3 linked regions of the Spartinivicinus marinus genome follow. The main gene of each other region encodes a partner of the protein of the gene in region 3 in a complex. Links are inferred from orthologs where the notes say so. Each region holds a gene or a part of one and is shown on either strand. Other genes may lie near its edges. The genes, in order: tsaB, tsaE and tsaD.

The links.
Region 1: the proteins of tsaD (region 3) and tsaB are in contact, whole or in part, in a solved structure (PDB 4WQ4), measured with the Escherichia coli proteins. The link is inferred for Spartinivicinus marinus from one-to-one orthologs.
Region 2: the proteins of tsaD (region 3) and tsaE are in contact, whole or in part, in a crystal structure (PDB 6N9A), measured with the Thermotoga maritima proteins. The link is inferred for Spartinivicinus marinus from one-to-one orthologs. Residues at the interface, in WP_004082750.1 of Thermotoga maritima: Cys10, Asp11, Arg49, His50, Leu82, Gly84, Gly135, Gly136, Glu154, Thr155, Leu156, Asp157, Asp158, Ser159, Glu162, Asp165, Lys166, Arg169, Leu170, Tyr175, Lys213, Thr214, Leu217, Tyr218, Gln221, Arg222, Asn324; in WP_004082108.1 of Thermotoga maritima: Leu37, Gly38, Lys46, Lys57, Val59, Lys60, Ser61, Thr63, Phe64, Thr65, Leu66, Met67, Val69, Pro71, Tyr82, Arg83, Leu84, Asp86, Asp88, Phe89, Asp93, Ile128, Asp130, Glu131, Arg134.

What each region holds. Positions count from the first base shown.
Region 1 is NZ_JAPJZK010000001.1:945,768-952,991, reverse strand. The notes cover bases 1-2,826. They hold tsaB (tRNA (adenosine(37)-N6)-threonylcarbamoyltransferase complex dimerization subunit type 1 TsaB), read left to right. Parts: upstream 1-987; coding sequence 988-1,665; downstream 1,666-2,826. Other genes in these bases: OQE68_RS04555 (class I SAM-dependent methyltransferase), read left to right, coding at 2,554-2,826; OQE68_RS04560 (undecaprenyl-diphosphate phosphatase), read left to right, coding at 1,719-2,531; OQE68_RS04570 (hypothetical protein), read left to right, coding at 1-786. In the rest of the region: more of OQE68_RS04555, read left to right, coding at 2,827-3,351; glycerol-3-phosphate 1-O-acyltransferase PlsB, read right to left, coding at 3,513-5,984; OQE68_RS04545 (hypothetical protein), read right to left, coding at 6,161-6,541; OQE68_RS04540 (hypothetical protein), read right to left, coding at 6,545-6,811; dapE (succinyl-diaminopimelate desuccinylase), read right to left, coding at 6,950-7,224. UniProt on the Escherichia coli protein: Required for the formation of a threonylcarbamoyl group on adenosine at position 37 (t(6)A37) in tRNAs that read codons beginning with adenine.
Region 2 is NZ_JAPJZK010000001.1:3,415,985-3,423,381, forward strand. Bases 4,361-7,359 are described here. They hold tsaE (tRNA (adenosine(37)-N6)-threonylcarbamoyltransferase complex ATPase subunit type 1 TsaE), read left to right. Parts: upstream 4,361-5,627; coding sequence 5,628-6,092; downstream 6,093-7,359. Other genes in these bases: OQE68_RS15415 (NAD(P)H-hydrate dehydratase), read left to right, coding at 4,361-5,635; OQE68_RS15425 (N-acetylmuramoyl-L-alanine amidase), read left to right, coding at 6,168-7,359. Also shown: flagellar motor protein MotB, read left to right, coding at 1-926; small ribosomal subunit biogenesis GTPase RsgA, read right to left, coding at 1,013-2,047; orn (oligoribonuclease), read left to right, coding at 2,197-2,763; tRNA epoxyqueuosine(34) reductase QueG, read right to left, coding at 2,767-3,846; more of OQE68_RS15415, read left to right, coding at 4,100-4,360; more of OQE68_RS15425, read left to right, coding at 7,360-7,397. UniProt on the Escherichia coli protein: Required for the formation of a threonylcarbamoyl group on adenosine at position 37 (t(6)A37) in tRNAs that read codons beginning with adenine.
Region 3 is NZ_JAPJZK010000001.1:3,856,782-3,863,961, reverse strand. Bases 3,935-6,716 are described here. They hold tsaD (tRNA (adenosine(37)-N6)-threonylcarbamoyltransferase complex transferase subunit TsaD), read right to left. Parts: upstream 5,951-6,716; coding sequence 4,919-5,950; downstream 3,935-4,918. Other genes in these bases: OQE68_RS17550 (GatB/YqeY domain-containing protein), read left to right, coding at 6,427-6,716; rpsU (30S ribosomal protein S21), read left to right, coding at 6,162-6,377; folB (dihydroneopterin aldolase), read right to left, coding at 4,510-4,869; OQE68_RS17570 (2-amino-4-hydroxy-6-hydroxymethyldihydropteridine diphosphokinase), read right to left, coding at 3,967-4,494; OQE68_RS30565 (tRNA nucleotidyltransferase/poly(A) polymerase-related protein), read left to right, coding at 3,935-3,936. In the rest of the region: 4-hydroxythreonine-4-phosphate dehydrogenase PdxA, read left to right, coding at 1-352; 16S rRNA (adenine(1518)-N(6)/adenine(1519)-N(6))-dimethyltransferase RsmA, read left to right, coding at 368-1,168; Co2+/Mg2+ efflux protein ApaG, read left to right, coding at 1,196-1,579; OQE68_RS17585 (symmetrical bis(5'-nucleosyl)-tetraphosphatase), read left to right, coding at 1,597-2,418; thiosulfate sulfurtransferase GlpE, read left to right, coding at 2,415-2,744; more of OQE68_RS30565, read left to right, coding at 2,767-3,934; more of OQE68_RS17550, read left to right, coding at 6,717-6,876; dnaG (DNA primase), read left to right, coding at 6,978-7,180.

The sequences.
Region 1 (7,224 bases), 2.9 Mb from region 3 along the record:
ATTAAGTCAGCTAAAGAAACACTTAAAGCTGCTAAGTTTCAAGAAAAAGTAGCAACTGTAAAAGCAAAAGAGCAGGAAGCTGAAGAAGCAATGCAGCAGCGAGTTGAAGAATATCGCGCAGCACTTGCTGAAAAGTCAGCGGCTGATCTGGCTAAAGCAGTAAAAGCGTTTGAAGAAAAATGGTTAAAGTCTCGCAATAAAGCTGATAAAGCGAAAGTAGATAAGCAAGCTAAAACCGAAGCGACAAAACTGAAGCAAGCGGTTAAAAAGATCGCAGCAAAAGCTGCTCAACTTGAAAAAACAGCAGCTAAAAAAGCAAAAACTACTACAGGACGTCGTGGTCGCCCAGCTAAATCAAGCACGGCAACTGCAGCAGCACCAAAACGTCGCGGTCGTCCACCAAAAGCAAGCACAGCAACTGCTGCACCTAAAAAACGGGGCCGTCCAGCTAAAGCAACTACCACAACTGCAGCAGCGCCAAAACGTCGCGGTCGTCCACCAAAAGCAGCTTCTGCAACAACTGCTACTGCAGCACCAAAACGTCGTGGTCGCCCACCAAAAGCAGCTTCTGCAACTACTGCTGCACCTAAAAAGCGTGGTCGTCCAGCTAAAGCTGCAAGTACAACTACCGCTGCAGCTAAAAAGCGCGGTCGTCCAGCTAAAGCTGCAAGTGCAACGACAGCTGCACCAAAAAAACGTGGCCGCCCAGCAAAAGCTAAAGCTGCAAAAGCAGCAGCATCTGCTCAACCAAAGCGTCGTGGTCGTCCACCTAAAAAAGCATCTTAGTGCTTAATGCTGAACGAGTCTCTTCGTTTATTGCAGACCATTTATAACTGAGCATATTTTATTTAAGGCCCGTAAGGGCCTTTTTTTGGTTTTACTACATACTTTGTACAAGTAAAAACCCACTAGTTGTTAAGTAAAGTTTTTTTAGGAAAGCAGAATTGTTACGTTTACTATAGAGGCCTGTTTGGAGAAAAAAGATTAATGGCTAAACTGCTAGCACTAGATACTGCAACTGAGGCCTGCTCCGTTGCTTTAGCCTTAAATGGTAATATTACAGAACACTTTGAAATCATTCCAAGAGAGCACAGCCAAAAAATTCTCCCAATGATTGATAAGCTATTAGCTACCGCTGGCTTAACTATCAAGCAACTTGATGGCATTGCATTTGGTTGTGGTCCAGGCGCTTTTACAGGGCTGAGGATTGCGGCAGGCATTACCCAAGGGCTGTCTTATGCTGCTGATTTACCTGTTATTCCTGTTTCAAACTTAGCAGCACTAGCACATTATGGTATGCGACAATATCAAGTTGATTCAGTGCTATGTGCTATAGATGCCCGAATGGATGAAGTGTATTGGGCTCAATACATCTTACAAAATAATCAATTGACCTTGTTAGGAGAGGAGGCTGTTAAAGCGCCAGAACAAGTTGAAATTGTTCAACCTGAACGCAACTGGATTGGTGTAGGGACTGGTTGGAAGTATCATGAAATACTCCATGCCAAGCTGACAGACTATTACATTAATGAGTATCCTCATGCCTATGATATAGCTGCAATTGCAACCCCATTATTTGAACAAGGTAAAACTGTGAGCAGTGAGCAGGCTTTACCAGTTTACTTGCGAGATAATGTCGCTAAGAAAAAAAGCGAACAGAAGTAGAGCATCTGGTTATTTCGGATACTTGTTATAATTTACCTTAACTGGCTATATTCATGGACTTTCTACAAATTATCATCCTTGCATTAATTCAAGGTATTACGGAGTTCTTACCTATTTCAAGCTCTGGGCATCTGGTGCTTCCTGCTCAACTACTTGACTGGCAAGACCAAGGCAATGCGTTTGATGTGGCTGTACATGTTGGTACTTTGTTAGCAGTTTGTATTTACTTTTGGAGTGATATCAAAGCGCTTTGGTTAGGGTGGACAGCTTCCTTAATAAAAAAACAACCAAGCCATGAAGCCACATTAAGTTGGTGCATTATTTGGGCCACACTGCCTGCATTATTGTTTGGTGGTGTACTCTCGTTGCTAGGCTGGGATGAAAAACTTCGTTCTACGCTAGTGATTGCAACAACTACTATTGTTTTTGGGTTGTTGCTTTGGCAGTCGGAGCTGAAAGGAAAAAAGACCCGAGAGCTAACAGAAATGACTATATATCTGGCGTTGTTAATCGGTTTTGCTCAGGCGCTGGCTTTAATTCCAGGAACTTCCCGGTCGGGTATTACCATTACCATTGCGTTATTTTTAGGATTTAACCGTTCTGCTGCAGCGCGCTTTTCTTTCTTATTATCAATACCTGTAATATTAGCTGCAGGCACGTTGAAAATACTACAACTGGTGGCTGCTGCTGAACCTGTAGCCTGGGATGTGCTGATTTATGGTGCAGTAATTGCGGGTGTGAGTGCCTTTTTGTGTATTCATTGGTTCTTAGGCTTTATTAACCGAATAGGCTTATTGCCATTTGTCATTTATCGGTTATTACTGGGTATTGTTTTATTTTGCTTGTACTTTGCTGTTGAGTTTTAACTAATTGTGGTTTAGTCATCAAATGTCTGATATAGAAATAGCGGTTATTTGTCATGAAACAAGCCGTACCCATCAAGCAGAACAAATAGCAAAGCAACTGTCTTGTCCTTATTTGGGAGTAACAACCTCATCTCAGTTAACTACACCTGATTTAGTTATTGAGGTAACCGGCGAAGGTATAGTTTTAGCGGAAACTGGCAAAAAGTCAGCTAACCCCATAAAAGTGGATTTTATTTCGGGAGCTTTAGCGCATAGAAGAAAATATGGGGGAGGGAAAAGTCAGTCAATTGCAAAAGCGGTGGGTTTAAATAAAGCTAAAAAGTTACAAGTTCTTGATGCAACTGCTGGCCTAGGACGAGATGCTTTCGTTTTAGCTTGTTTAGGCTGTCAAGTAACACTGCTGGAGCGATCGAAGGTTGTTCACTTATTGTTGACTGATGGTCTTAATAGAGCAGCAACTGATTTGGATGTCGCTAGTATTATTAATCAGTTACAACTGCTTTGTGTTGATGCCAAAGACTATTTTCAAGAGTTATTACAGCTAACTGATCAATTTGATGTGGTCTATTTAGACCCTATGTTTCCCCATCGAGAAAAAAGCGCCAAAGTCAAAAAGGAAATGTGGATATTTCAAAAGTTGTTAGGTCAAGATTTAGATGCAGACTATTTGCTGGATGCAGCTATTGCAATTGCAAAATACCGTGTGGTCGTCAAAAGACCAAAACTTGCACCTTATTTGGCGGATAAAGCTCCAACTTATCAGCTAATAGGTAAGTCTGGTCGTTTTGATGTTTATGTGAATAAAGCATTTGGTAGCTAGTGGCCCATGTGCAAAATAAGGTAACAGATTCTTCTCCATTTACCCTCTGGCTGTGTTATTTTTTCTTGACGTAGGCCCGCTATGCCTGCAAAAAAAGCGCCTTACCAGAAAATAAATGGCTTTGAAATCTGTTGCCCAGTTTTACGCATGGATCAGGATCACTAGTTAACAGGCTTAAATTCACTTTCAGTTAAATGAAGAATACTATAACGAATATCGGGCGGTAGTATTCTTTTAGCGGCTAGGCCAATATCATAGAGTGCTTTATCAAAGCATAAAGCACTGCTGTTACCAATTGTAATGACATGTTTATCCTTGAGTGTTCGAATAAGATTACGAAACAATGTTTTGTCAAAAAACTCGGGAGCATTAATACCCTGAACCAGAGAAAGACGCTGGGCAATATTCTGGCACTGGGTTTCTAACATGTGAGCATCAAGTGTCTCACTGCCTGCTTTTAATAGCACACTAATGACCAAATAAAACCGTTCTAGCATCTGGCTAATGGCTTTAGCCAGCAGGCTTAACTGTATAAACTCGACAGTGTTTGGGGCTGAACGTACCAATTTGTCGTTTTCCTGGCTTACCAACTTTAGTTGTTTTAAACAACTAATACTGTTCTCAATTTCTGCTTTCACCTGTTGTTCCGGCCAAATTAAAAACAGCTCAGTCTTTAAATAAGGGTAAAGCGTAACACAGGCTTTTATTAAGTCATCACGAATTTGATAAGGACTATTGATGAAGAAACAACTGACTAAGGATGGAAGGGCAAATAAATGTAAGATGTTATTGCGATAATAGGTCATGACCACCGCATTTTTTTCACTTAACGTGACAACATCACCCAGCGCATCTGTATGCGTGTGAATAAGCTTCATTGACTCCACATATTGTGTCATTGACTGTCTTGTTTGGTCTGGCAAAGTAACTTTTTCACTGTAGGGCAATTGTTTTAACAGCGTTAAGTAAAAGTCGAGTGAAAAGTATAGGGTGTTTTTATCAAGTGCTTGTCTGGGTGTAGAAAGTAGAGCCATTGCTATCAGGTTAACTGGATTGACTGAAGCTGCGGCGTTAATACGTTGGATTAATTGGGTAGCTAACGTATTTGTGGCTGGGTTTAACCATTCAGGTTTGGCTGCTTTTGCTAAAGTATAATCATACCAATTAGGTTGTTGCTCTGTTAAAAAATCACTTAGGAGTAGTGGTGATGAAAAGTTTACTGTCACTTTGCCAAGAGTTCGTTTTAAATTGGCCAGTGTACGAAAAACATCCAGAGGAGACTCTTTTTTCTTAGACTTGCCTCGTAATTCACCTAAATAGGTTTTAACTTCTAGAACATTTTCATAGCCAATATATACAGGAATAAAAACGATGGGTCTTCTATTGTCGCGCAAATAGCTACGAATAGTGAGTGCGAGCATCCCGGTTTTAGGTGTTATACAGCGCCCGGTACGGCTACGTCCACCTTCAATGAAGTACTCAGTTGGAAAGCCTTTAACAAACAATGTATGTAAATATTCGTTAAATACAGCAGTATAAAGTTGATTGCCTTTAAACTGCCGACGAATAAAAAAAGCGCCACTCCTTCGAAGTAAACCACCAATCACTGGCATGTTAAGATTAATACCCGCAGCAATATGCGGTGGTGTTAAGCCCTGCTTAAATAAAACATAGGATAATAATAAGTAGTCAATATGACTGCGGTGACAAGGCACGTAGATTATTTCATGGTCTTTTGCTAGTGCCTTAATCGGTTCTAAATGGTTGACTTCAATACCATGGTAGACTTTGTTCCAAAACCATGTGAGAGTAATATCAAGCAAGCGAATAGCTGCATAACTGAAGTCAGAAGCGATTTCTTTACCATAATATTGAGCCTTGGCTTTGGCTTTTTGGTAATCAACCCCTTTTTCTTTTACTTCATTATTTATAGCATCTATGACTAATGGAGCATGGAGGAGGGAGTTTACCAGGCTATGACGATGTGATAAGTCAGGTCCAACCACTGAGGTGCGTAGTTGTCTGAAATGCACGCGTAAAATTCTGGCGACTTTTCGTTGAGTGCGGCTTTCTCCTAATTCGTTATTAACAATGTCGCGCAGTGACATAGGAGGATTAAAGTGCACTATGGTTTGCCTGCCATGAATAATAATAGTTAACAGCTTTTTAAAGCGGCTGGCTACTTGGAAGTTATAGGCAAATAAAAGTTTGAGGGCTGACAGCTCTTTATCGGGCGAGCGTCCCCAGAAAACGGATACAGGCACAAGTAGTACATCAAGAGCGGCATTATTTTGTACCTGATAGATCAGTTGCTTTAATTGCTCAGGTAAGCTTGCATCTTCTCGTTTAAAAAGAACCCCTTTAAGTTGGGTTAAAAAAAAGTGAGCTGGCTGTTCTGCGGTTAGGTTAGGAAGTAACTCTGATGGCTTTGGCAATTGTGCTCTAATACATTCTTGTTCAACCAGTAAAAAATCAGATAAAGATGAGTTGCGAAATACATAGCAAACAGGTGTATTGGGAGGCAGCTTAAGTTGTTCAGCTGAACCATTATGTACTTCAACTTTAACCCAAAACGAAATTAACTTGCGTAGTACCGCTAATAAAAATTGAGAGCTTCTAATTAATTTTTCCATAATATACTTTTAAAAATGGCTGTTCTATTACTATCTAGCAACATAAGTACAAAGCCATATGCTCAAACTGTAATCTGTAGCCTTCATAACAATTTTTAGGGTAAGCCTGTTGTTTGTCTGACTTTGAATGGCAGTGTAAAGAGAGTGGCTGTTTTTCCTGTTAAATACTTACTATGTTAAACATCCTGCCAAGTAACGGGGCCTTCTCCAAATTCACTAATTTGCCACCACTCATCCTCATTATTTTTTCCTTCCTCCCAAAAGTTGCCATTACAACGAACTTCTACGTTTAATGTTTGGTATGCATCTCGGGCGCAGTCAATGTCTGTTTTCCATGGGGAATCTGAGGAGTTAAACCAAATACTGGAAAAGAAGCGACCGGCTGCCTTTTCAACAATTAAAATGGGGACTGCATGGGGGCCTATCATCCCAAAGTAGTGGTGACTCCGCCCATGGCTATTGGTAGCGGTTAAATTGTCAAAGCGCTTTTCAAGCCAGTTTAAAATAGCATCTAAATTGGTAGTTTTAAGGTACACTTCTATATCAGGCTGCCGCATAATTTAGTCTCTAAACAACATCTGTAATATTCTGCCAACACAAAGCCCCAAATATCCAGTTAGTGCAATAATACTGCTGATTGCTAAACCAACCAGCCCTATTATAAAACAGTTGTAACTATAATGTGGGCTAATCCAGTGCTTCTGTACCGCAACAAGTAGTAAGCCACTTACGCCAAACAGGGCAGCACCGACTAAAAAAATACTCAGAAAACGCTTGGGATTTTGACTAACAACTAGTAACTGTTGTTTGAAATGGGGTGTTTTCATGTTGAAATCATCCCTATGATTAGATTTACTATTTAGTTTGGCACATTGGCTATTAAAATGTATCTGTGTTGTAAAACTGTCACCCCAATCACCTATTATTTATAAGCTCATGGGGCTGGTCTGTTGCTACTAGCGTTGTTATTTGGTGAAGAGCTTGCTCAGTATCTTTTCATACATAGCCGACAGTAAGTCCAAATCGGCCACTTTCACGCACTCATTTATTTTATGAATGGTTGCGTTAGACGGGCCAAGCTCAATGACTTCTGTACCTGTTGGGGCAATAAAACGACCATCAGAAGTACCACCAGCAGTTGAAACGGTAGGTTTGTAGCCTGTTACTTCTTCTACTGCACTGACAGTTGCAGGTAATAAATGACCATGATCTGTTAAAAAGGGTAGGCCAAATAGGCTCC
Region 2 (7,397 bases), 440 kb from region 3 along the record:
AGGGGGGGCATGGTCATCATGGTGGCTCATGGAAGATCGCATTTGCTGATTTCGCTACAGCAATGATGGCGTTTTTTCTGGTGCTCTGGCTGATTTCCCAGTCGACTGAAGAACAAAAAGTTATCATTGCTGGCTACTTCCAAGACCCTACAGGTCAAAGTGACAAAGCTAGCCCCTATGCGATTGACTTAGGTGGTAGCCCGATGGTTTCAAATCAAAGTGGTATTGGGTCGCCAAAAGAGCACAAAAAGCAGCAAGACAAGGTGGATGAGCTGACGGAGGTTGGGGCCAAGACTACGCTGGCAGATCAAATGGAAAAGCAGCGTTTGGAAGCCCTGCTGACTGAGCTTAAGAAAAAAGTAAAAGAAAACCCAGTATTAAGAAAGTTCAAAGATCAACTGATTATGGATGTGACGCCAAATGGTTTGCGGATTCAGATTGTTGATGCAGATAAAAAGCCTATGTTTGCTAGTGGTAGTGCTGAGTTAAAATTTTATTTTGAAGATATTTTATTAGAGCTGGCACCAATGATAGCGTCAGTACCCAATAAAATAAGTATTGGTGGTCATACTGATGCAACGCCATTTGGTACTCGAGACGATTATGGTAACTGGGAGCTTTCAGCTGATCGAGCTAATACTGCGCGTAGAACACTGCTATTTGGGGGAGTGAAAATAAAGCAAGTTGCCCAAGTCGTTGGATTGGGAGACTCGGTATTATTTGATGCTAAAAAACCAAAAAGCCCGGTGAATCGTCGAATTGATATTTTAATTTTAAGCAAGCAAGCAGAATTGAACTTGTCACGAGTATCTGGTAAGTCCAAAGCTGTAGAGAAAGACTCAGCAAACCCGCAGCAACCATTGCTAAAGCGTAACCAATTAAATATCTTTGATGCTAAAGATAAGGCTAAGCTAAATCAGCCTTAGATGCTGTCAACAAGGTATTATTTTTTGACTAATATCCTTGTTGGCAGCAAGCGGGCTCTAGCAAATAAGTGTGCTGAAGATAGAGCTTAGTAAGAGTCACCATCGTCTAAAGACTGTGCAATATGCTTGAAGCTGGCCATTCGGTTTGGGTGAATTTTTTCATCTGTTACTGCTTGGCGCAAAGCACAGCCAGGCTCTTGCTCATGTTGGCAGTCGCGAAATTTACACAGCCCAAGCACTTCTCTAAACTCTTTAAAACCCTGCGCTAAAGTAAAACGATCCATTGGCCACAGGGCAAATTCACGAATGCCGGGTGAGTCAATCAGTTTACCGCCAGTGGGGAAGTGAAAAAGTGTTGCGGCTGTTGTGGTATGGGTGCCTTTCCCTGAGGCAACTGATAAGTCTCCTACTTTAGCTTCAACATCAGGTAGCAGCATATTAACCAAAGATGACTTACCAACCCCGGACTGACCAACAAACACACTGGTATGGGCATCAAGTAGTGAAGTGAGTTGGTCAAGGCCATGGTCCAATGCTGTGGAGGCTTGCAGTACCTGATAACCAATGTCGCTGTAAATTTTCAGCATATTTGTCAGCGGTGCTTCAAGTTCGGGCTCTTTGGTGAGTAAGTCCGTTTTATTAAGTAAGATTACAGGCTCTATGTCTGTTAGCTCAGCAGCAACCAAGTAACGGTCAATTAAATTTGCATAAGGAGTAGGCCGCGGAGCCACCACAATCACGATATAATCTATATTGGCAGCTACTGGTTTTAACTGGCCCCGGCTATCAGGGCGAGATAGCAATGACTTCCTTGGTAGGCTGGCAACTACTACTCCAGTAAAGTCGGCACCTGCACGCCAGACAACATGATCACCAGTTACCAGCGCTGGAAGGTTTGCTCTTATATGGCAACGATAGCGCGTTCCTGGTTGATCTAATGGCTCAACATCAATTTGAGTGCCATAGTGGGTAGTAATCAGTCCATGCTGTTCAGGGCCAAGTTCACTTGAGCTAAGTTGCTGCTCTGATGTGTTGCCTTTTTTTTCGGCTCGCTTGGCGCGCTCTTGCTGGATTTTTTCAATTCGCCAAGCTTGGCGGCGGTTTAGGCGACGTTTACTCATAAAAGTGGTATTTCATAATTCCAAACAGTTTGCTCGAAGTCATTAATCGGCATTATCATTGAGCGAAATTTGTGAATCAATACTATCACTATGTATTAAGGCGCGTTTAAATTAAATGTAAGCCGCTTTATCCGATTAAGGATGCGTTGATGTCGAAAGCTGAAAACCTGATCTGGATTGACCTTGAAATGACAGGGCTAGACCCTGAACAGCACCGGATTATAGAGATTGCCACTATCGTGACAGATCGGGATTTAGAAGTAATTGCTGAAGGCCCCGTTTTTGCTATTCACCAGCCGGAAGAGCATATGCTAACCATGGATGAGTGGTGTACCACAACCCATGGGCAAACAGGACTTACCGAGCGGGTAAAAAACAGCAATATTGATGAAGCGCACGCGGAAAAACTTACCATTGAGTTCTTGCAACAATTTGTTGATGCAGGGATATCGCCTATGTGTGGTAATACCATCGGCCAGGACCGGCGTTTTTTAGTGAAGTATATGCCTAAGTTGGAAAAATTCTTTCACTATCGCAGTATTGATGTCAGCACTCTCAAAGAACTTGCCCAGCGTTGGACCCCGGAAATTTTGAAACACATCAACAAGAAAAACTCTCATCTGGCTTTAGAGGATATTCGCGAGTCAATTGAAGAGCTTCGCTATTATCGAGAGCACTTTATTCGTCTAGATGCTAAATCCAGAGAGCCAAGCTAACATCTAACATTGAGTCTTGGAGCTCAGATGCTGCTCTAATGCCCACTCGATATGTTCTCTGACTAACTCAGAAGCACCTGCCAAGCGGCTTTTTAGAGCGTCTATCACGGCTGTTGAGGTGGGTGCATTTCCTAACCCTACCGCAAGGTTTCGAAGCCAGCCCTGATACCCTGAGCGGCGGATAGGTGAGCCTGCTGTACGATTAAGAAACTCTTCCTCAGTCCATAAGAAGAGCTCCACTAAAGATGAGCTGTCCAGCTTATGGCGGGGTAAAAAGTCTGTTTCTTGAGTTGGTTTGGCAAAGCGATTCCAGGGGCAAACCAGCTGACAGTCATCACAGCCAAAAACCCGGTTACCCATCTTGCTTCTTAGTTCTACAGGAATAGAGCCTTTTAACTCGATAGTGAGGTAAGAAATACAGCGTCGGGCATCTAGCTGATAGGGGCCAGCAAAAGCATCCGTTGGACAGATATCTAGGCAAGCTGTGCAGCGGCCACAGTGATTTTTTTCAGTGGGAGAGTCTGTGGGTAACGGCAAATCAGTAAACAGCTCACCCAGAAAGAACCAGGAGCCAGCCTTGCGATTAAGTACTAAGGTATTTTTGCCAATCCAGCCTATACCAGCTTGCTCAGCAATGGCTTTTTCTAGAATGGGAGCACTATCGACAAAGGCTCGATAGCCGAATTCGCCAACAGCCTCGGTGATTTTGGTTGCGAGTTTGGCTAAGCGTTTGCGAATGACTTTGTGATAGTCACGGCCAAGTGCGTAGCGAGAAATGTAAGCCTGGCTGGGGTCATCTAGAATTCGAATGGTTTCTGTATCTCCAGGCAAATAATCCATTCTGGCGCTAATCACCGTTAATGTGCCAGGTACAAGCTCAGCGGGGCGGCTGCGTTTAGTACCATGAACTGCCATATAGTCCAGTTCACCATGATACCCAGTAGCCAGCCAGTCGTTTAAGTACTGTTCGTGGGGGCCAAGGTCGATGCCACTGATACCAACCTCTTGAAAGCCAAGCTCTCTTCCCCAGTGTTTGATATCGGCTGCAAGTGAATTCAGCTTAGTTTCAGGTAACTGCTTCATGATAGATGAAAAGCCTAGCAACAACTATTGGGAACTTGAATAGTGGGGCATTGGTCGAATTGATATTTCTGGGTGTCGATATTGATATGCCAGTAATGGATAGGCTTGACAAAAGTTAGCTTTCATTGGTGACAGAAGATAGCTGACGTATAATTGCTAAATACATTTAATTTCAACGTTCATTTCAGTTTCAGAAAACGTCATTTCAATGTGCACCCTTAAAGTGCATTGGGGGTTAACATCAATAACGCTTATGGCCAATAGTCTATCACATACGCTCTATACAGCCGAGCAAGTTCGGCAGCTAGATTATAATGCGATTCATCAGCAAGGGATTGCAGGCTACACCTTAATGGAGCGTGCGGGTAAAGCAACCTTTCGGCTACTCAGGCAGTATTGTGAACAGTGGTTTGGAAAAGAGTCCTTTCACCTTCAGGTACTGTGTGGCTCAGGAAATAATGCAGGAGATGGTTTTATTGTAGCTGGTTTGGCAAAGCAAAAAGGCATTGAAGTTGAGGTCATAGCTGTAGGTGATCCAGGCAAACTTAAGGGTGATGCCTTGACTGCATATCAGTGGTGCCAGGCGCAATCAGTATCAATAACCCCTTGGCAAGAAAATTTGCAGCTAACCGCTGATGTGTTTGTAGATGCTTTGTTGGGCACAGGGCTAAAAGGTCCAGTGAGAGAAACCTATGCTTCTGTTATCGAGCAGCTCAATAGCACCTACAAGCCAGTAATTGCAGTTGATATCCCTTCAGGCTTGTGTGCAGACACTGGCACTGTGTTGGGGGTGGCAGTTAAAGCAAGAAGCACCATCACTTTTATCGGGCGTAAGCGAGGGCTCTATACCCATCATGGATGTGAGTTGACTGGTGAAGTTCACTTTGCTGACTTGGCTGTACCTGAACTGGTATATCATACAACCCCTTGTAACAGTTATCTGCTTGACCCCAGTCGCTACCTAACATGTTTACCTGAGCGTTATAAAAACAGCCATAAAGGAGCTTTTGGCCATTTAGTACTAATTGGTGGTGATCATAGTATGGGAGGTGCCATTACCATGGCTGCTGAAGCTGCCCTGCATGCAGGCGTTGGGCTGGTCTCTGTAGTGACTCGCCCGGAGCAAGTTGGCGGCTTGCAAGCACGCTGCCCAGAAATAATGGTGATAGGCTGTGATAACCCCGGGCAAATTCCCCGACTGTTAATTGGTAAATCAGCTCTGGTTATAGGTCCTGGGCTGGGTCAGAGCCGCTGGTCTCGTGAGTGCTTGTTAGCAGCGATTGATTCAGGTCTGCCCCTGGTATTGGATGCTGATGGGTTGAACTTGCTGGCGGTGGAGCCAACTTTACTAGAGCAAAAGAAAAGTGACTGGTTATTGACGCCCCACCCAGGGGAAGCTGCTCGACTGTTGGGTGTATCCAGCCAGCAAATACAACAAAATCGCTTTGCTTCAGTGGAGCAGCTAGCTAGTCAATATCAAAGCACTGCGGTACTAAAAGGAGCTGGTAGTTTAGTGTGTGCTAAAGGGCTAATCCAACTGGCTAATGTAGGCAATCCGGGTATGGCTGTGGGTGGTATGGGGGATGTGTTAAGTGGCCTGCTTGGGGCTCTCATAGCTCAAGGGCTAAGTACAGCCGAGGCTGCCGGGTTAGGCACCTGGTTGCATAGTTACAGTGCAGATCAATTAGTAAAGTTGGTGGGTGGTTATTTTGGGTTGAGAGCAACTGAGCTTATCCCTCTGATCAGAAAACAGATAAACCAGATGGCAGTGAAGAGTAAGTATGGTTGAAGATATTACATTTCTGCTGGCAAATGAGGCTGCAACCGTTGATTTTGGTAAGCAGCTTGCATTAGCCGCAGATGGTAAAGGAATTTTTTATTTAGAAGGTAATTTAGGGGCTGGAAAAACCACATTGTGTCGAGGTGTGCTGCAAGTACTAGGTCATCAAGGCTCAGTAAAAAGCCCTACTTACACCTTGGTTGAGCCTTATGAGTTAGCCAATCATAAGGTTTACCACTTTGATTTGTATCGGTTAGGGGAGCCTGAAGAGCTGGAGTTCTTGGGGGTAAGAGACTATCTGCAGGATGACAACCTGTGCTTGATTGAGTGGCCAGAAAGAGGTGAAGGCTTTTTACCCATAGCAGACCTTACCGTGACACTGAGCTATCGGAGCCAGGGGCGGACAGTGAGGCTCACTGCTCATACTGAGAAAGGCCATCAGGTTTGCCAAAGAATAACAAGGTGAGAGCCTTGCAAAATGCCAGAGCACATGACACTTTGCACGTCCTCTAACAAATGATCATAAGGAGTCATCAGATAGATGAGACTCAGTTGTCTTTTTGTTTTGATTTGGCTTGGCTTGGGGGTAGTAAGCCAAGCAGCAACAATAGAAGGAATTCGGGTTTGGCCTGCACCTGACAACACTCGCCTGGTATTTGACCTGTCAGGTCCTGTCGAGCACAAGGTGTTTAAGCTGGATAATCCAGATCGGCTGGTGATTGATTTAGAGTCAGCCAGCTTGAAAGCATCGCTTGATAAACTGGATGTTACTAAAACACCAATTAAAAAAATCCGCTCAGGTCGACGTAAAACGGGAGGCCTGCGAGTCGTGCTGGACTTAAAGCAGCCACTTAAGCCAAAAAGCTTTGTGTTGAAGCCTAATAATACCTATGGCGATCGACTGGTGATTGATTTGTACGAGCAGGTTAAAACTCCTATCAAATCAGTAGATCATGTGGCTAAAACCACGGCCCCTATTGGTCAGCGAGATGTGATTATTGCCATCGATGCTGGGCATGGTGGTGAAGACCCAGGCGCTGTCGGTTTTGGTCGATTGCGGGAAAAAGACGTGGTGCTTTCAATTGCCAGAAAGTTGGCGTACCTGCTGGAGCAGGAGCCTGGCTTTAAACCTGTACTACTTCGTAAAGGTGACTACTACATCGGACTAAGGCGCAGAACTCAAATGGCCCGAGAGGCCAATGCTGATATGTTTATTTCAGTACATGCGGATGCGTTTAAAAATCGGCGTGCCCGAGGAGCTTCGGTATTTGCATTATCACAACGAGGAGCCACCTCTGAAGCTGCGCGTTGGCTAGCTAGCCGCGAAAATAATGCAGACTTGATTGGGGGTGTAGGTAGTGTCAGCCTGGATGATAAAGATAAAGTGCTAGCAGGGGTGTTGTTAGACCTATCGATGACCGCTAGCTTAACTGCCAGCCTGGATGTAGGCAGCAAGGTGTTAAGGCGTTTGGGTGGTTTTAATCGGCTGCATAAACGGCATGTAGAGCAAGCAGCTTTTGTGGTGCTGAAGTCGCCAGATATTCCTTCTATTTTGGTTGAAACTGGCTTTATCTCGAATCCAACAGAGTCAAAGAAACTAGCTAATAAATCTCATCAGCGACAGTTGGCCAGAGCTATCTTCTCCGGTATTAAAGAATATTTTGAAGATCGCCCACCACCAGGTACACTACTGGCCGCTCGAGTAAGTCACACGCTTACTCGTTATGTCATTCGCAGAGGGGATACCCTTTCTACCATTGCTGCTCGTCAC
Region 3 (7,180 bases):
TGGGCATTTAGGTACAGAAGAGTTTGAAATCATTACTCCAACACTCAATCGCTTAGCCAAACAATTTGGCTTTAACCTAACTGGGCCACTACCTGCTGATACTGCTTTTACTCAAAAACCTTTAGCTCAAGCTGATGCTGTTTTAGCTATGTACCATGACCAAGGACTACCTGTACTTAAATATGCAGGATTTGGAAATGCAGTCAATATCACCTTAGGCCTCCCCTTTATTAGAACATCGGTTGACCATGGCACAGCCTTAGACTTAGCAGGCACAGGGACAGCTGACCCAGGAAGTTTGTTTACTGCAATTGAGTACGCGATTAATATGTCGCAATCTCAACAAGGCTGAACTATTAATTTCTTTATGGCTAATCCCCCGACTTTTCACCACAGGGCACGCAAGCGCTTTGGGCAAAATTTTTTACATGATACCGGTGTTATTCAACGCATTATTCAAGCTATCACTCCACAACAAGACCAACACTTGGTTGAAATTGGCCCTGGCCAAGGAGCCTTAACCGCTAGCTTGGTAGCATCAGGCAGTGAAACTCATGTGATTGAGCTTGATCGTGATTTAGTACCAGGATTATTAGCAAGTTTCGCTAGCTACAACAACTTTCATCTACACCAGGGAGATGCACTCAAATTCGATTTTAAGCAACTAGCAGATCCCAACCAAAAAATCCGGGTAATTGGTAACCTACCGTACAATATTTCCACTCCTTTATTATTTCATCTATTTAGCTTTCGAGAACTAATTAGTGATATGCATTTTATGCTGCAAAAAGAAGTGGTAGAAAGGCTAGCAGCTCAGCCAGGCGAAAAAGCATACGGCAGGCTTGGTATAATGGCTCAGTATTTTTGCCAAATTGATTATTTATTTACAGTCAACCCTGGTGCGTTTAAGCCCGCCCCTAAAGTGGACTCCGCCATTGTAAAGTTAACGCCGCATCGATCAATTGAGCAGCCTGCTGAAGACATTAAGCAGCTCGAGCAGGTAGTAAAACTGGCTTTTAGTCAGCGGCGCAAAACCATTCGCAATACACTTAAGTCATTATTTGCCGCTGATGAACTTCACCAGCTTGCCATTGACCCTACCCTTCGTCCGGAACAAATCACTTTATCGCAATTTATTAGCCTGGCTAATTATTTGGCTAAACGCTAAACAATTTAAAACACTATACTTAATATCATGACAGATACTTGCCCTCATCCAGTTAAAATTGACGTGGTTACAGAATACTTGCCCCATGAATCTGAGCCTAATGAGTCTGAATTTGTATTTCGCTATACAATCACAATTACTAATGAAAGCAATCAAACCATAAAACTGTTATCTAGACATTGGATAATTACTGATGGAGAAAACCAGGTAGAACATATCCAAGGAGACGGCGTTGTTGGTCAGCAGCCTTCCATCGCACCAGGTACCAGCTATACCTATAGTAGTGGCTGCATTTTACCAACGCCGGTTGGTAGTATGTATGGCAGCTATCAAATGCAAGCTAAAGATGGTCAGCTATTTAATGCTCCAATAACTCCATTTACTTTAGCGGTACCCAACATAGTTCACTGATTAATACTGGGCGAACGATGGCTACTTATGTAATTGGCGACATTCAAGGCTGTTTTTATCAGCTACAGTGCGTACTGGAAAAAGTTAATTTTAGTCCAGCTGAAGATAAACTTTGGGTTGTAGGGGACTTAGTGAACCGAGGACCCAACTCACTGGAAACCCTACGATATATTTATAAACTGGGTGATAGCTGCAAAATTGTCCTTGGTAACCATGACTTACATTTATTAGCCATCGCTCACGGAGTGCAACCCCACAAAAAACAAGACACGTTAAGTGATATTTTAACCGCTCCTGATCGAGACCAACTACTCCATTGGCTACGTCATCAGCCGTTAGTTTATTACGATGAAGCTAACAATATGGCTATGGTACATGCCGGAATTCCTCCACAATGGTCTATAAAAAAAGCATTGGCTCGTGCCGCAGAAGTTGAAGAAGTATTACAAGGTGAGCACTTTATCGACTTTTTAAGTAATATGTATGGTAACCAGCCCAACCGCTGGGATAAAAGCTTAAAAGGTTGGCCACGATTACGCTTAATTACTAATTACTTTACCCGGATGCGCTTTTGTAATTGCCTGGGTGAGTTGGAGCTATCCGCTAAAGGCTCCCCCAAAGAAGGCCCTAAAGGTTATAAACCCTGGTACCTACACAGTAAACGCAAAGCCAAAGATACCACTATTTTATTTGGTCATTGGGCTGCTTTAGAAGGCAAAACTGAAAGTGAAAGCCATAATGTTTTTGCCCTGGATACAGGCTGCGTATGGGGCAATCACTTGACCCTAATGAATGTAGAATCCAAAAAAATCACCACCTGCCGATGTAAAACGCAATGAGTGAATTCAAACGAATTTCTACCACTGATGCTTTCAACCACTTGCAACAAAGTGCCATCTTTGTTGATATTCGTGATTTGAGCAGCTATCAACAGGCCCACATTCCCAACGCTACTCATGTAGATAATCAGGGCATTCATGATTTTTTAGCTAATGCAGAACTAGAAGATATCATTATTATCTATTGCTATCATGGGCATAGCAGTTTAGCAGCCGCACATTTTTTTGCTGATCAAGGTTTCAGCAATGTATACAGTATGGATGGCGGCTTTACTGCTTGGCAGCAGGACTACCCTGCTGTTTGCGAAAATACAATGGAAGAGTAGTATTCATTTAGTTAGTAGCCCTATGAAAGTATTTTTAGTTGGTGGCGCAGTCCGCGACCACCTGTTAGGTAAGTCTGTTAAAGATCGAGACTGGGTAGTTGTTGGCAGCACTCCAGAAGAAATGCTGGCTAATGGTTTTGAACAAGTAGGCAAAGACTTCCCGGTTTTTCTTCACCCTCAAACCCATGAAGAGTATGCATTAGCACGTACTGAGCGTAAGCAGGGAAAAGGCTACACAGGTTTTATATGTCACACAGCTCCTGACGTCACTCTTGAAGAGGACTTATTAAGGCGAGACTTAACTATCAACGCTATTGCCCAAACTCCCGATGGAGCATTAATTGATCCATTTCATGGCTATCAGGATTTAAAGCAAGGCATTTTACGACATGTGTCGCCTGCATTTACTGAAGATCCTTTAAGAATATTGCGTGTTGCTCGTTTTGCAGCACGCTACCATCATTTAGGTTTTACTATCGCACCAGAAACCATGTCATTAATGGTTGAGATGGTTAATTCTGGAGAAGCTAGCCATTTAGTAGCAGAACGAGTATGGCAAGAAACTGAACGGGCATTAGCTGAACCACACCCAGCCATTTATTTTCAAACCCTGCATCAGTGCGGCGCTCTGAATATTTTGATATCGCCTTTAACTATCAACCAGCCAACAATGCCTGCTGCAGCATTGAACACTTTAGATGCAGCAGTTACAACCACACAACCTGAGATTGTTCGTTTTGCAGCATTTATTATTAACCTGTTTGCCAGCAATGAATTAATTCAGCAGCCAACCGCCATCGGCCATTTTGAACAGTTTGCAGAAAATATCAAACTGCCTAACCAGTTTAAGGCAACAACAAAAGCAGGTATTCAATTATTACCTCATTTAACTACCACGCCACTTTCCGAAGAAATTGTTTGGCAGTGTTTAAAGCAAGCGGATGCTGTAAGACGACCAGAACGATTTACCCATATCATCACAGCTATTGAGATTGCCGCAAACGAGCTGCAGCAACCACTTATTTTAACTACTGATCAATTACTAGGTATTAGCCAACAATTTAAGCAAATTGATATCAAGCAACTACAGGCACAAGGCAAAAAAGGTAAGGCGTTAGGCCAGGCAATCGCTCAGCAGCAACTTGAAATCATCAATAAAGCACTCGCCCAAATATCTCATAAAACCATATGAATATGTCATATAGCCAAGTTACACAATCAGCTAAAAGCCATTTATTTTTGAAGGTAAAATTTGTTTCTCAATAGTGGTTGGTTTATCACCTAGCACTTCACCATTAGGGCCTGAAACTCGCAATATATCAACTGACTGTGAAACAAGAGTAGTGGTATTTACAGCTAGTCTATCCACGAATGTTAAAACGTCTCTAGCAGGTTGCTGGTAGTAGCTTTCCGTAATGAGTGCCGCAGGATCAAGCCTTTGGTTTGAAGGGCCACACCATAACAAATCCAGGTCTGCCACTTGCCTTGACTTACAGTCTTGTGGGGCTCTGCCAACTTGCTGTTCTGACTGCTTACACCATTCATTTAAAGCCTGTTCAGATAAGTCTGAATAGAAATACAAAACACCATTACAAAAATCAGCGGCATTTTTTACACCAACCGGTTTAGTCATTACCAGTCGGCTCAACCAAACCTGATTGAACCTTACAACCAGCACATTAAGAATTTTAGGAATTTGAGTCATTGGCTGCACATTACAGCCAATGCCGAGCAATACTGCTTGCTTCATTGGAATATCAATTAGTTAGTTCATCTGCTCACGGGTGCGGAAACACTCAACAGCGGCGATTCCGTTTTCAATAGCTTGCGGCTTACGAATTTTTATTTTAACAGCTGCAACCGAAAACTCAGTAAAGATCAGTCGAATTAACTCACCTGCTAATTTCTCCAGTAACTGAAACTGTTCTTTATTGCAGTATTGGGTGACTAGCTCTGCTACTTTGGCATAATCCAACGCATCCGTTAAATCATCAGATTGCATTGCAGCAGTGCAGTCTATATCCATTGCCAAATCAATAATTAATGGCTGAGGCTGCTGTTTTTCCCATTCATATACGCCAATAACCGTGGAAACCTCAAGCTGCTCAATTAATACTTTGTCCATTCAACTCTCGTCACTTCTACCAAATAATTACATCAATCAACTGAAAATATTAAGTTTCCACTGCAGTTAATGCTTCCATTGGCCAGCGTGGCTTTGGCTGAATAGGGTCCACTTCCTGCTCACCAGCCAAAAGTCGTTGGCAGCCAGCATAGGCAATCATCGCGCCATTATCAGTACAGAACGCTGGTCGCGGATAAAACAATGTAGCAGACTCTTTCGCCGCAATACTGGTTAACCTATCTCGCAGCATTTTATTAGCACTAACGCCGCCAGCAATAACCAAGCGCTTATGTTGAGTGGCTTGCAGTGCTCGACGACACTTGATCGCCAAGGTTTCAACCACCGCTTCTTGAAAAGCATAGGCAATATCAGCCAGAGTCTGCTGGCTTAAGTCACTGTTTTGCTTAGCTGCTTGAATTGTATTCAAGGTATAGGTTTTAAGCCCACTAAAACTAAAAGCCAAACCAGGCCGATCTGTCATCGGTCGAGGGAACTTGTAGCGCCCAGGTGTACCATCTTCAGCAAGCTTGGCAATTCGTGGGCCACCGGGGTAATCCAGCCCCATCATTTTCGCGGCTTTATCAAATGCCTCTCCTGCCGCATCATCAACCGAGTCTCCTAATAGCTCATACTGGCCAATACCATTAACATCTACTAGCTGGGTATGCCCACCTGAAACCAATAAGGCAACAAAAGGAAACGCAGGTGGCTGCTCTTCTAGCATAGGGGCCAACAGGTGACCTTCCATATGATGCACCCCTATTGCAGGGATATTAAGGGTATAGCTGAGTGATCGAGCAAAAGTAGCTCCAACCATCAAGGCGCCAATTAATCCGGGGCCATTGGTATAAGCCACTGCATCAATATCCTGCTTTGTGAGTGAAGCCTGCTCCAACACCTGATCTAATAAAGGCACAAGCCGCTGAATATGATCGCGAGAGGCTAACTCAGGCACCACGCCACCATAATCAGCATGCATGGCCACCTGACTAAACAAAGCCTCACCCAGCAGGCCTCGGTTACTATCGTAAACAGCAACACCGGTTTCATCACAGGATGTTTCAATACCTACTACTATCATCTTGCACTAATACCAAAAAACAAAAGCCAATAATAAAATAACCACACTGCAAATACGATTTAACTTTTGCAATTCTCTAAGGCCACTAACCTACCCTTTGCATTTCTTGACAGAACCCTTTAATATTCGCCACCTTCATCGTGGTCTAAACTGTGTGATGACCACTTACATTGAAACTAACCATAGACTTATAAAGGAAGGTGTAATCTGCATGCCTGCGGTAAAAGTAAAAGAAAACGAGCCTTTTGATATTGCCCTGCGTCGTTTCAAGCGTTCTTGCGAGAAAGCTGGTGTTTTGGCTGAAGTTCGTCGTCGTGAGCATTACGAAAAGCCAACAACTGTACGCAAGCGCAAAGCAGCTGCTGCTGTAAAACGTCACGCTAAAAAGCTACAAAGAGAACAGCGTCGTCGCGAGCGTTTGTATTAATTTTTTCATTCTATTGCCAATAACCTGTCAGATATAAGCAAACAACAACATGGCAAACTCAATTAAAGATCGCTTAGCTCAAGCCATCAAAGACGCAATGCGAGCCAAAGATAAACCTCGCTTAGCCGCCCTACGTCTTGCTTCTGCGGAGTTTAAACGCATTGAAGTAGATGAACGAATTGAGATTGAAGATGCCAGAGCAGTTGCCATTCTAGATAAAATGGTCAAACAGCGCCGGGATTCAATCAATCAATATCAACAGGCAGGCCGTCAGGAACTGGCTGAACAGGAAGCATTTGAAATTGAGATTATTCAAGAGTTTCTGCCAGAGCAACTTACTAATGCAGAACTTGACCAGTTGATTGCTGAAGCCATTGCAACCACAGGTGCAATGAGTATGCAGGATATGGGCAAAGTGATGGGTATTCTTAAGTCAAAAGTGCAAGGCCGTGCAGATATGGGGGAGGTGAGTAAATTAATCAAAAGTAAGTTAAGTTAACAGACTTACTACTTACCCTTGCCTACCTTTGACAGCGGCGGTAGATTTAAAACTACTGCCGCTTATCTTAACACCTAGCTCAAACATTTTCTGAAATCGTTATGGCGGGACTGATTCCTCGCACTTTTCTTGATGAATTATTAGCTCGCATTGATATTGTCGATGTGATTGCCTCCCGTGTTGAGCTAAAAAAGGCTGGTAAAAATTACACAGCACTTTGCCCCTTTCATCACGAAAAAACGCCTTCTTTTTCAGTTAATTCAAGCAAACAGTTTTATTATTGTTTTGGCTGCGGGGCAACAGG